Regions from separate parts of the Megamonas sp. Calf98-2 genome, predicted to be linked through region 2. Evidence: riboswitches for the same ligand, from Rfam matches in the RefSeq annotation. Region 2 holds a riboswitch; each other region holds the start of a gene.
The links. A riboswitch is a leader RNA that binds a small molecule or an ion and turns the genes downstream of it on or off. The one in region 2 is predicted to bind cobalamin.

Region 1 (4,258 bases), on a different contig from region 2:
GATAAATCATCAGCCATGGAGCAGTTTGAATATATTGACGACCTTCATTGAGCATTAATCCCCATTCTGGTGTAGGTGGTTGAGCACCAAAACCTAAAAAAGATAGACCCGCTATTTCCATCATCATAGTTCCAATATCCATTGCACCTGTTATTACAATCATTGGCAATATATTTGGTAATATGTGGCGCCATAAAATATTAATAGTTGTTGTACCATTTACTTTAGCAGCTATGATAAAATCATTATTACGTAATTTTATGACTAAACTACGAACTAGACGAGCATATTTTGCCCAACTTACTATTACTAAAGCAAAAATTGTATTTATAATACTTCCACCTAAAATACCAGCAATAGCAATTGCTAAAATTACACCTGGGAAAGACAACATAATATCTGCTAAACGCATCAATACAATTTCTACTTTACCACCAAAATAACCTGATAAAATACCAACTAAAGAACCAATAGTCGACGTTAATATAACTAAACAAATAGTCATAAATAATGAAGTTTGTGTACCATAAATTATCCTGGAAAAGGTATCTCTGCCTAATTTATCAGTACCTAAAATATGTTCACCGCTTGGCATCTGCAATACATTGGTCATATTCGATTCATAAGGGTCATGTGTAGCAATAATAGGTGCTAATATAGCAATTAGAATTACTAAAAAAACCAAAAATGTATATACAGAAAATAATTTATTATTCTTTATAAATTTAATCATCTTGAATCTCCTTTTTTCAGCCTAGGATCAAGATATGTATACGATAAATCTACTAAAAAATTAATTACTGTATACACAATAGAAATCCATAAAACAAATCCTTCGATTAATGGATAATCACGCATAGTAATAGCATACACTGCCATTCTCCCCATACCTGGCCAAGCAAAAACTGTTTCAATAACAGCAACGCCACCTAATAACCAACCGATGGACATACCTAGTAAAGTTATTAAAGGTAAAATGGCGTTAGGTAAAATATGTTTCCATAAAATAGCTTTTTCAGACAATCCTCTAGCTCTAGCACCAATTACATAATCTTGATGTAATTCATCTAAAATCACAGTACGCACTTGCCTAGTATATTTTGCCGATTGATAGATAGCTAAAGTAAGTGCTGGTAACACTAATCCACTTGGTGTTACACTAGCAGTAGCTATAGGAAATAATCCCAATTTTAAGCCAAAAATATATAATAAAATCAATCCTACCCAAAAACTTGGCATAGATACACCAATAAAAGAAAAGATTCTCACTAAAAAGTCAGGAATTCTATTGCGATGTGTAGCGGAAAAAATTCCCAAAGGAATGGAAATAATTATAATTAAAATAATTGTAGTCAAAGCTAATAAAACAGTCCCTGCAAAACCTTCCATTAACTTATCTATTACAGGTTTTTTTGCTGAATAAGAAATTCCCATATCGCCTTGTGCTACACCTAAAAGCCAATTGCCATATTGTACAAGAAATGGATCATTAAGTCCCATTTCTTCACGAGTTTGCTCTATTATTTCTTGAGAAACAATAGTATCTGAAGCCTCTAAAACCATGGCTGCTGGATCACCAGGTGATAAATAAGTTAAACAAAATGTTAAAAAACTAACACCAATTAATGTAATTACTAATTGAATTAAACGATTTATTAATCGTTTCAAATTAAAACAACCTCCTTATTTTTTTCATTATTATAGATTAAAAAGCTCCTCTCCTTTCTTCCGTTAAGGCAAACAAAAAAAGTCTGCCTTTGCTAGCAGACTTTTAAGAGAAACATACAATTATAAATATGAGAAAAAAAGCCTAATTCTTATAGAATTAGGCAGTATTATACAATATTTATATCTGTATAAATCGCCTTCCCATCGCTCGCAGGTAATAACGGTGATTATTAAATAGGCAGTTCTCCTGGCTCAGAGTCATAGCTATTCACGCCTTCCCAAGAAAATAATTTTTTCTCAGTGACATAATTGTGGAATTGCTCGTCTTTACAGTGGCGGGACCGCTCCGGCTTATACCGAATTCCCTATTAAGTCTATATAGACACCTATTCTATCTATATTTTATTACTTATGTTATCATTAGTGATAGTCTTTGTCAATTATCTTATAATAAATTTCATTAATTTTACTATTACTAAAAACTTTATATAAGATATATTGATTTTGTAAAGTTGTTAACCTATTGGCGGATTGATAAAAATTTTCAAAAATCACAGCCATAAAAATTCTTTTTACAATAGACTTTTGTATATTATTTTTCTCATAGCTTATTGTTTTTATAGATGATATAATTATGAATATAAAATTTATAATTGTTATCAATATTATAATATAAAGAGAGGGATTTTCATGTATGAAGATTTAATTGAAGAAAAAATTTCTTCCGAAGATATTTTTGATGGGGTATTACTTCATGTAAAGCGTGATTATGTAAAATTACCAAATGGTAATAAAGCTGTTCGTGAATGGATAAAACATCAAGGTGCTTCTGCTGTTATTCCTGTATTGCCAAATGGTAATATTATTTTAGTGCGCCAATATCGTTATCCTATTGGCAAAGTAACTTTAGAAATTCCTGCCGGCAAATTAGATAGTGTGGACGAAGATCCATTAATTTGTGCTAAACGTGAATTATCTGAAGAAACAGGTTATACTGCTAATAAATACACACAAATTCATAAATTAGCTACTACTGTTGGTTTCTCTAATGAATGGATTTATATTTATTTAGCACAAGATTTAGTAAAAGGTAAACAACATACTGATGATGATGAATTTATAAATCTAGTAGAAATGCCACTAAGCGAAGCTGTCGATTTAGTTAATAAAGGTGAAATCTTTGATGCTAAATCTGTTGTTGCTATTTTAATAGCAGAAAAATTGTGTAAACAATAATTTATTTATATTTGTTATTTAAAAATTTAGGAGGTATTTAATGTTTGGTTTTGGTCCAGATATGATATATGCAATCCCAGGTTTGTTGATTGCATTGACTGTTCATGAATATGCCCATGCTAAGGTTGCTGATAATTTAGGAGATTTCACTCCTCGTATGAATGGCAGATTAACTTTAAATCCTGTAGCTCATATTGACCCTATTGGATTGATTATGTTATTTTTTGCTCAAATAGGTTGGGCAAAGCCTGTACCAATTAATTTAAATAATTTTGATGATTGGCGTAAAGGTGAAATGCAAGTTTCCTTAGCAGGACCATTAGCTAATTTAATTACAGCTTTTGTAGCTTCAATATTTTTTGCTCTTTGTTTTAAATATAGTTTTGCACCTCATTGGCTTATTATGGTATTACAATTAATCATTATTTATAATGTAAATTTCGCTATTTTTAATTTAGTACCTATTCCACCACTTGATGGTTCTAAAATCTTATCTTCTCTGTTACCAGGTAGATTAGCTTATAAATATCAATCTTCTGTAATTAATCGTTATAGCTTTTTTATTCTAATCGCTCTTGTTTTTACTGGAATATTGGGTTTTATCATTCACCCTATCAGTAACTTTATTATAAGCATTTTAAATCTTATTATCTCTATTATTATTTAATGAGTTTTTTTATGCAACAAGAACAATATAAGGTACATTTAGAATCCTTTGAAGGGCCATTAGATTTATTATTGCATTTAATTGAAAAAAATCGTATTGATATTTATGATATTCCTATTGCTCTATTGACGGAACAATATATGGATTATCTTGCTAAATTTAAAGAGTTTAATATTGAAGTAGCTAGCGAGTTTTTAGTCATGGCAGCTACATTATTACAAATCAAATCCAAAATTTTATTACCTGATACTAAGGTAGAAGAAGTAAATGAAGATGATACTGATGAGGTTGACCCACGAAAAGAATTAGTCGAACGATTATTAGAATATCGTCGTTATAAAGAAGTCAGCAGTATTTTAGGTGAAATGGCAGATGAAGCTGGCAAAAGATTTTTTCGTGAAGCTTCTAATCTACCGACAAAACATTTGCCACCTAAAGGGCTTGATGTAAAACTTTTGTGGCAAGCATTTCAAAATGTGCTAGAAAGCCAAATTGAAAACGAACCTCTTGTAGCTAATGTTGCTCGAGAAAAATATACTATTGAAGATAAAATCATCTCTTTATTGGCTTTGCTTAAACAACATGGCGGAAATATTTGTTTTAACATTGTATTTCAATATAGTGAGCATAAGATTTCTAAACCTGAATTAATCACTACTTTTTTAGCTATGTTAGAATTGATTAAAA
Region 2 (4,258 bases):
TTTCTAAAATAATTACATACCCCCAGGGGTATTATCTTTGCGTCTTTAGTATACCCTATGTGGTATATAGTGTCAAGAATGAATATCAATAATGATTAAATTTTTATTTGACTCAATATAAATTTTGACTAGAATTATTTAGTATAAATATTTGTATAGATTTTAAGTAAAAATTTAGTTATTGAGGAGAGATTTTAATGAAGAATGATGAAAAAATAATTTTTCGTTTAGCCAAAATAGATGATGCAGAAAAATTAGTAGAAATTTATGCTCCCTATGTAAAAAATACAAATATCACTTTTGAATATGAAGTGCCAATAATTGACGAATTTAAACAGCGTATAACAAAAATAATGTCGAAATTTCCTTATATTTTAGCTTGTATTGGTGATGAAATAGTAGGTTATACATATGCTTCTACTTTTAGGGAACGACAAGCTTATAATTGGTGTGTAGAAACTTCTATTTATATTAATGAAAAATATCAAGGTAGAAAAATAGGAGAAATTTTATATACGAAATTAGAAGCGATTTTAAAATTGCAAAATATAACTAATTTAGTAGCAAGCATAACCTATCCCAATCCGCAAAGTATAGCTTTCCATGAAAAATTTAATTATAAGAAAATAGCTCATTTTACAAAATGTGGTTATAAGCAAAATTGTTGGTATGATATGGTTTTCATGGAAAAAATGATAAATAAACATGAAACATTGGCAAAAGAAATTATTTATTTGCCTGATTTAGATAAAAATTTAGTGGAAAAGATATTGAAGAAATAATAATTTGATTTGCAGTATTAATGGATAATGCCTATAATATAATATATTAAATTAAATAGAGATAGGTGCGTAAGCTTAATAAGGAAACTGGAAGAGCCAGTACGGTCCCGCCACTGTAAGGGGAGCTATTTTTAATTATGTCACTGAAATAATTTATTTTGGGAAGGCGAAAATCAGCGAGGAACCTAAGTCAGGAGACTTGCCTATTGGAAAAACACCGTGAAATTTATAGATGATATATTTTTCAGACTCACGAGAGATGGGCAGGTGGAGAATTTTTCGTAGAAATACGGGATAAGTCTATCTCCCTGCCCAAAGGGAGATTTTTTTATGCGTAAAGAAATGAAAAGTGGCTATACAACAGGTTCTTGTGCAGCTGCTGGTACAAAAGCTGCTATACTTGCTTTACAGGGAAATGTCGTTCAAGAGATTGAATTATATGCTCTAAGTGGAGAATTATTGCATATTCCCATTAAAAATGTAGAGCTTACATCAACTGGAGCAAGAGCAGAAGTCATAAAAGATGCTGGTGATGACCCAGATATCACACATGGAGCTTCTGTATTTACGGAAGTAAAAATAAATAAAGATGATGATAAAATCAATTTTTATGCTGGCTTAGGTATTGGAAAAGTTACAGAGGCAGGTTTATCTATTCCGCCAGGAGAGCCGGCAATAAATCCAGGACCACGAAAAATGATGACGAAAGTCGTTCGTGAATTATTGCCAGAAGGTTATGGCTGTGATATTACGATTTCTATTCCTAAAGGAGTGGAACTAGCGAAAAAAACGCTTAATCCTATATTGGGTATAGAAGGCGGTATTTCTGTAATTGGCACTACTGGCGTGGTGCGTCCAATGTCTGAAGAAGGCTTTAAAAATTCGCTTACACCGCAGATTTCTGTAGCTAAAGCAAATGGATTTGATGATATTATTTTTGTTCCTGGAAAAATTGGTGAAAATATTGCTAGTAAATTAAATCTTCCAGCAAAAGCTATGGTACAGACAAGTAATTTTATCGGTCATATGTTGGAATTTGCTGCTGATGAAGGAATTAAATCAGTGCTTTTATTTGGTCATTTAGGTAAATTGGTAAAAGTAGCTGGAGGAATTTTCTATACACATAGTAAAATAGCTGATGCTCGCTTGGAAATATTAGCTTCTTATGCTGCTCTTTTGGGCATGGATAAAAAAGGCGTAGAGGAAATTTTTAAAGTGAAGACAACAGAAGCAGCTATGCCAATCATTGAAAGATATGGATTGGTAGAAAAAGGTTTTTATGATTTATTAGCTAAAAGAGCTAGTCTTCGCAGTGAACAACATGTATTTAATGCTTTCAAAGTAGGAACTGTGATGGTTACTTTGAAAGGTGAAATTTTGGGTATGGACGATAATGCAAGAGAAATAGGTGGTAGATTAGGTTGGAACATAAAATAATTGTGGCTGGAATTGGTCCAGGAGCGAAAGAATATGTCATTCCTATGGCTATGCAAGCTATAAATGAAGCAAATGTTTTAGTTGGAGGAACGAGAGCATTAAATGAATTTTCTCATCAAGGTCAAAAAACTTTTGCCATAAAAGCAGATATCAGTGCTGTAATGGATTTTATAAAAGTTGAATTAAATGATAATGATGTAGTAGTAATGGTATCTGGTGATCCGGGATATTATTCTTTGTTAAGTGCTTTGCGTAAGAACTTTCCTTTAGAAAATATAAAAGTAATTCCGGGACTAAGTTCCATGCAAACAGCTTTTGCTAAGATAGCACTTCCATGGCAAGAAGCTAGTCTACTTAGTTTTCATGGACGTGTGCCGAGTGATGAAGACTTAAAATATTATCCAGGTCGCATAATCGGTATGCTCACAGATAATAAATTTAATTCTAATGCTATAGCCACATATTTGATAGCAAGAGGCTGGGATAAAAATGCGAGAGCATATATTTGTTCTAGACTTTCTTATCCTGATGAAAAGATAGTCAGCTTATCTTTAGATGAAGCACAGACAAAAGCATGTGCGAGTCATTGTGTGATGATAGTTGAAGGTTAATATAAAATAAATTATGAATAGAAAGTTGGTGCATATTTGAATTTACCAGGAATAGCAGATGAAGAATTTATTCGCGATAAAGTGCCAATGACAAAAGAAGAAATTCGCATTTTGACAATGTGCAAGGCAAAAATTCGTCCTGATAATATTATTTGGGATATTGGTGCTGGTACAGGTTCTTTATCTATTGAAGCGGCTTTACTTGCTCCTCAAGGAGAAGTTTATGCTATAGAGAAAAAAGATTTAGCGGTTGATTTATTACATCAAAATATTGCTAAATTTAAATTAGAAGATAAAGTTAAAGTCATTGCCACAGAAGCACCAAAAGGATTAGATGAATTGCCAAATTGTGATGTTGTATTCATCGGTGGTAGTGGCAAACATATGTTTGAGATTTTAGATATAATTGATAGTAAATTAAATGAAGGTGGACGTATTATCGTAAATGCGGTAACAATCCAGACAATATCTGAAATCACAACATATATGAAGCAAAAAGAAAGTTACACTTATGAAGCAATTCAAGTACAAGTAAATCGTTTAAGACAAATCGGTTCATACGATATGTTCAATGCACAAAATCCAGTTTATATTGTTACTTGTAAAAAACTAAAATAAGATGAATTAGGGAGGATATTTTTTATGGTTTATATTATTGGTGCAGGTCCTGGGGATCCTGAACTTATTACAGTTAAAGGTCAAAGATTATTAAAAGAGGCAGATGTAATTATTTATGCTGGTTCTCTTGTAAATCCTGCATTATTAGATTATGCAAAAGCAGATTGTGAAATTTATAATAGTGCTTCTATGACTTTAGGTGAAGTTATTGAAACAATTACAGCAGCAGAACAAGAAGGTAAAATGACAGTTCGACTCCATACTGGTGACCCTGCAATTTATGGTGCTATTCAAGAACAGATGGACGAATTATCTCGTCGCAATATTGAATACACTGTAATTCCAGGTGTAAGTTCTTTCTTAGCTACAGCAGCAGCTTTAAAACAGGAATATACACTTCCTGAAATTTCTCAGACTGTAATCATCACACGCAATGAAGGTAGAACACCTGTTCCTGAAAAAGAAAAATTAAAATCCTTAGCAGCTCATCAAGCTACTATGTGTATTTTCTTGAGCGTGCATATGATTTCTGAAGTAGTAGAACAGTTGATTGAAGGTGGCTATGAACCATCTACACCTATTGCTATCGTGCAGAAAGCTTCTTGGCCTGAACAAAAAATTGTACGTGGCACACTTGAAACTATTGCCGATATTGTTAAAGAAAATAATATTTCTCGTACAGCTATGATTGTTGTAAGTAAATGTTTAGATACAGAATATGCAAAATCTCGTCTTTATGCACCAGAATTTAGTCATATGTATCGTCAAGGTACAGATAAAGCTTAATGAAATATGCAATTATTACTGTAA
Region 3 (4,258 bases), on a different contig from region 2:
AGGTTTTACAGCCTTAATACCAGAAGTAACAGCTGGTGCGAGTTCTGGATAAGTTGAATCTGTAGAACAAACAATAGCTACATCAGCATTTGAATCAATAGCTGCTTGTACAGCTTCTTCTACTGTTGGAAAACCATTATTAGTAAGTACATTAAATGCTGCTACTTGCATAAATGAAGTAACAAAATCTGCACGTGCTTTATGCTGTGGAATAGGTCCCATATTAGCAAGGAAAATATTTACATTTTCCCCTGTTTTTTCTAGATACTTTTCTGTGCGATGACGAAGTTGTTCATATCTTTCAGTCCAGCGATGTGGCAAAATAGCTTCTATAACTTCACCTGTCGCCTCTCCTGTAAGTGCTGTAGATATTTCACCTAAAGTGGCACCCGCTTTAATAGTCTGTTTAACTGTATTTATTAATGAACCATGTTCACTAAAATCACGTTTACCAATTTCCGATAATAATAATTTAACATAATCATTATCACGTACTTTTACATTAACTTTAATTGCCATTTTTCTATCTGCTATAATTTTATCAAAATCAATTTCTGGTACTTCCAATAATTTTTCAGTCATATTTGGATACATATTATTACCAACAGCACGATCTTTTCTTGTTGCTAAATTTTTAAAACGAGCTTGTAATACTTCATTAATAGCTATCTGCACAGTATTATTTTCTAAAGCTTTTATTAAACCACCATGAGCTTCAATTTCTTGAAATTTTGCCCAAGCCTTTTGAGTAAACTCTTCTGTCAATGGTTCAAGATACCAACTACCACCAGCAGGGTCTATTGGTTGAATAAAATTAAATTCATGTTGCTCCATAATTTGAATATTTCGTGCAATACGACGAGAAAATTCATCACTAGGACGTATACAATGGTCAAATGGTTTTACAAACATACCATCCATACCACCAACAACAGCAGAAAATGATTGTGTAGCTGCACGAAGTAAATTTACATAAGGATCATATACTGTTTGACAAAAAGACGATGTACTTACATATATATTAATTTTTTGAGCTATATCATCTCCACCACAATTTTTAACAATTTGAGCCCAAATCATTTTCACACTGCGTAATTTAGCAATTTCCATAAAAAAATTTGCACCTATACTAAAATGAAAACGTAAATGACGACAAAAAGTATTCACATCAATGCCACGTCGTTCCATAGATTTCATATATGTTACAGCTTCATTCATGGCATATGCTACTTCTTGAATATCATTTGCACCACCATTGTGATAAACATCTGTATTTACTACTACAGTCTTTAATTCTGGTGCAAATTTTTCTGCCCAACAAATACTATGAGCCATTTCATCATAATATTCATCAAGAGGTCGTGTAAGCTTTCCATCTAAAGCTAATTCTCCAATAGGATCTGCTGTAATAGCACCATGAAGTTTTTTTAGTGATAATTTTTTCTGTTCACACACCACTGCAACAGCAGAAAGTAATGCTATATTAGAAGCACCTGCATAGATATCAATTTCAAATTTTTCTAAATCAACATCATCTAATAATTTATTTACATCTGATAAAGTCGATAAAGAAACACCAATATCTGCGATTTCTTCTTTATTAGCTGTATCTACATCATAACCTTTACGTGTTGCTGTATCCAAAACTACACTTGCAGCTGTTGAACCTTTTAATAATTCATATTTTACCATTTCATTGGCTTCACTAGGAGTTTTAGCATCACACTCTTGAGCTATTGTCCATGGTTTATGTATATAACCACTAGCATTAGCTCCACGTAAATTACTTTCCATTCCTGGATAAGTCTTATTATGAGTTAACCCTTCTAAATCTTCCATACGATAAATAGGGTTTAATGTAATACCTTCATAAGTTTTAGTAAACATACTTTTTTCAAAAGGTTTTCCCTTCAATAATGCCACTACAGCTTCTTTCCATTCTTCATATGAAGGAATTTCAAACTCATCAAAAGTAACAGCAGGAATATCTTGTTCTTGTTGTTCTTCTTGTCGAATTTCTTCGCCAAGTGTTTTATCTTGTTCCATATATAATAATTTCCCTTCTCTGCTTCTGCATTTTCATTTAAGGGGATAATTTAATACTATTATTGAATAGTTAATAAATACTCTTATATATCTAATAAATGGTTCGAGTTCCTCCTACCTAGATATTAAATATAAAATTTATAAAAAAGCCATCACTAAATTTAGTGATGGCTGGATTGGTAATATATATTCCCCAAATATTATTTACCATTTTTATTAAATTATTCAAGCATTTATGCTAATCATAATAATGATTAAATTTTTCAGTAAATTAAACATAATTTACAACAAATTAATATGATACATCGATGGCACTTGCTTAAGATAATCATGAGCCATCTTCATGGATTATCTCTATAAACAGAAAAACCGCTTTTCATAAACAATATATGAAAAACGGTAGAAAATTATAATTAGAATTTACATGTATAAAAAACATATACATTCTACTACATCTCTCCCCGTCTCTCGCAGGTCAAACGACGATGCTTCTTATAGGCAGTTCTTCTGACTCAGTATCATTGCTCACTTCGCCTTCCCAGTTTCCCAGTGACATTCATGAAGTTTGCTCCTCTTTACAGCGGCGGGACCGTGCCGGATTTTAACCGTCTTCCCTATTAAGCATAAATATGCACCTATAAGGTTTCATTATCAACTTGTCGCCTTTATTATACTTTTTATTTTATATATGTGTCAATACTCTATATAAAATAATTTTAAGATAATTATTTTATATAGAGTATTGACACATATTCTATATAGTGATATTCTAAGAAAGAACTGAATATAGTTCAATGAATCAGGTGTCCATTTGGACTTAATAGGGAATTCAGTACGTAATTTATTATTAAGCTGAAACGGTCCCGCCACTGTATGAGGGAACTTATCCAAATTTATGTCACTGGGAAACTGGGAAGGCTTGGATATAGTAATGAACTCGAGTCAGGAGAACTGCCTGATTAACAATCACCGTGTGCAATTAATTTATTTTAATTGCCATACCTGCGAGCGATGGGGAGGAGATTAGACAGTAAATTTTAGAATTTACTCAATGTGTCTATTCACCTCTTTTCAAAGCGAAAAGGGGTTTTTTATTTATCGGTTTTACTTTATGTCTTCAGCAAACATAAAGTAATCATTGCTCAAAATTCCAAACTAATCATTATATTGTTTTATTATTATGCGTATAGCATGCTTAAGTATTATTCTAAGCATGCTATTTTTTTCTTATAATTTAATTTTAAAGATAGCTTTTTTTATAGTTTGACTTTGTTGACAGATAATAGCTGTACGATGAGCATCTTCTGGATAACAAATTAGAAAATCACCTTTGTTAATTAAGTTAACAGTAGCTTTTTCTTCACCTATTAATTCCACAAAATCGCGATTTTCATCAAATGATTTTATTTGCATATCATCGCAAAAGCTCACATCAATACTTTCTTTTCCTTCAATAATCATATGCACATCAATATATTTTTTATGTGCTTCCCAAAAGCGCTCTTCACGTTTTACTGTAGCATAGTTTTCGATATTAACAAAAAACTCATCGCCATTTATTTTATAACTACCTTTTTCATATGTAGTTAAATCATGCTCTTTTACATAAGTAAAACAAGCTTTAATTTTTTCTGCCAAAAAATCATACTTATCTGCATATTTAAGATTGCCAAAAATCATGTTTATAACCTCTTTTCTCAGTTTATTAAAATAATTATATCATGATATTGAAAAAATATTCTTCTCCATTTATCATTAAATCTAAATATTAATATTATAAGTGAGATGATTTTATGGTACACATACCAAAATTAAATACATTACAAACTGAAAATAAAATTCCCTTTAAAGTAGAAGCACCTTTTGAACCTACAGGCGACCAACCTCAAGCGATTGAAGCTTTAGCTCAAGGCATTCAAAATGGTCAAACATCACAAGTTTTATTAGGTGCTACAGGTACAGGAAAGACTTTCACTATCGCTAAATTAATTGAAAAAGTCCAAAAACCTACACTTATTATCGCTCATAATAAAACGCTAGCTGCACAATTAGCTAGTGAGTTTAAAGAATTTTTTCCGCATAATGCTGTAGAATATTTTGTCAGTTACTATGATTATTACCAACCAGAAGCTTATATTGCCCAAACAGATACTTATATCGAAAAAGATTCTTCCATCAATGATGAAATTGATAAGCTTCGCCATTCTGCAAC

Region 1: it holds a riboswitch for cobalamin, as region 2 does, so the genes downstream of both, nikB (nickel ABC transporter permease) here and cbiD (cobalt-precorrin-5B (C(1))-methyltransferase CbiD) in region 2, are expected to answer to the same signal.
Region 3: it holds a riboswitch for cobalamin, as region 2 does, so the genes downstream of both, BMX03_RS09025 (methylmalonyl-CoA mutase family protein) here and cbiD (cobalt-precorrin-5B (C(1))-methyltransferase CbiD) in region 2, are expected to answer to the same signal.

What each region holds. Positions count from the first base shown of each region.
Region 1 covers NZ_FOCY01000032.1:17,423-21,680, forward strand. Annotated here, with positions in the region: gene nikC (nickel transporter permease) at 1-733, opposite strand, end outside; gene nikB (nickel ABC transporter permease) at 730-1,668, opposite strand; cobalamin riboswitch at 1,888-2,073, opposite strand; gene BMX03_RS09305 (NUDIX domain-containing protein) at 2,359-2,904, shown strand; gene BMX03_RS09310 (site-2 protease family protein) at 2,945-3,571, shown strand; gene BMX03_RS09315 (segregation and condensation protein A) at 3,583-4,258, shown strand, end outside.
Region 2 covers NZ_FOCY01000021.1:7,015-11,272, reverse strand. Annotated here, with positions in the region: gene BMX03_RS07435 (GNAT family N-acetyltransferase) at 198-782, shown strand; cobalamin riboswitch at 829-1,004, shown strand; gene cbiD (cobalt-precorrin-5B (C(1))-methyltransferase CbiD) at 1,113-2,219, shown strand; gene cbiE (precorrin-6y C5,15-methyltransferase (decarboxylating) subunit CbiE) at 2,204-2,830, shown strand; gene cbiT (precorrin-6Y C5,15-methyltransferase (decarboxylating) subunit CbiT) at 2,867-3,448, shown strand; gene cobM (precorrin-4 C(11)-methyltransferase) at 3,473-4,234, shown strand; gene BMX03_RS07410 (cobalt-precorrin 5A hydrolase) at 4,234-4,258, shown strand, end outside.
Region 3 covers NZ_FOCY01000030.1:16,356-20,613, forward strand. Annotated here, with positions in the region: gene BMX03_RS09025 (methylmalonyl-CoA mutase family protein) at 1-2,046, opposite strand, end outside; cobalamin riboswitch at 2,526-2,700, opposite strand; cobalamin riboswitch at 2,831-3,020, shown strand; gene BMX03_RS09030 (NanQ anomerase/TabA/YiaL family protein) at 3,274-3,726, opposite strand; gene uvrB (excinuclease ABC subunit UvrB) at 3,840-4,258, shown strand, end outside.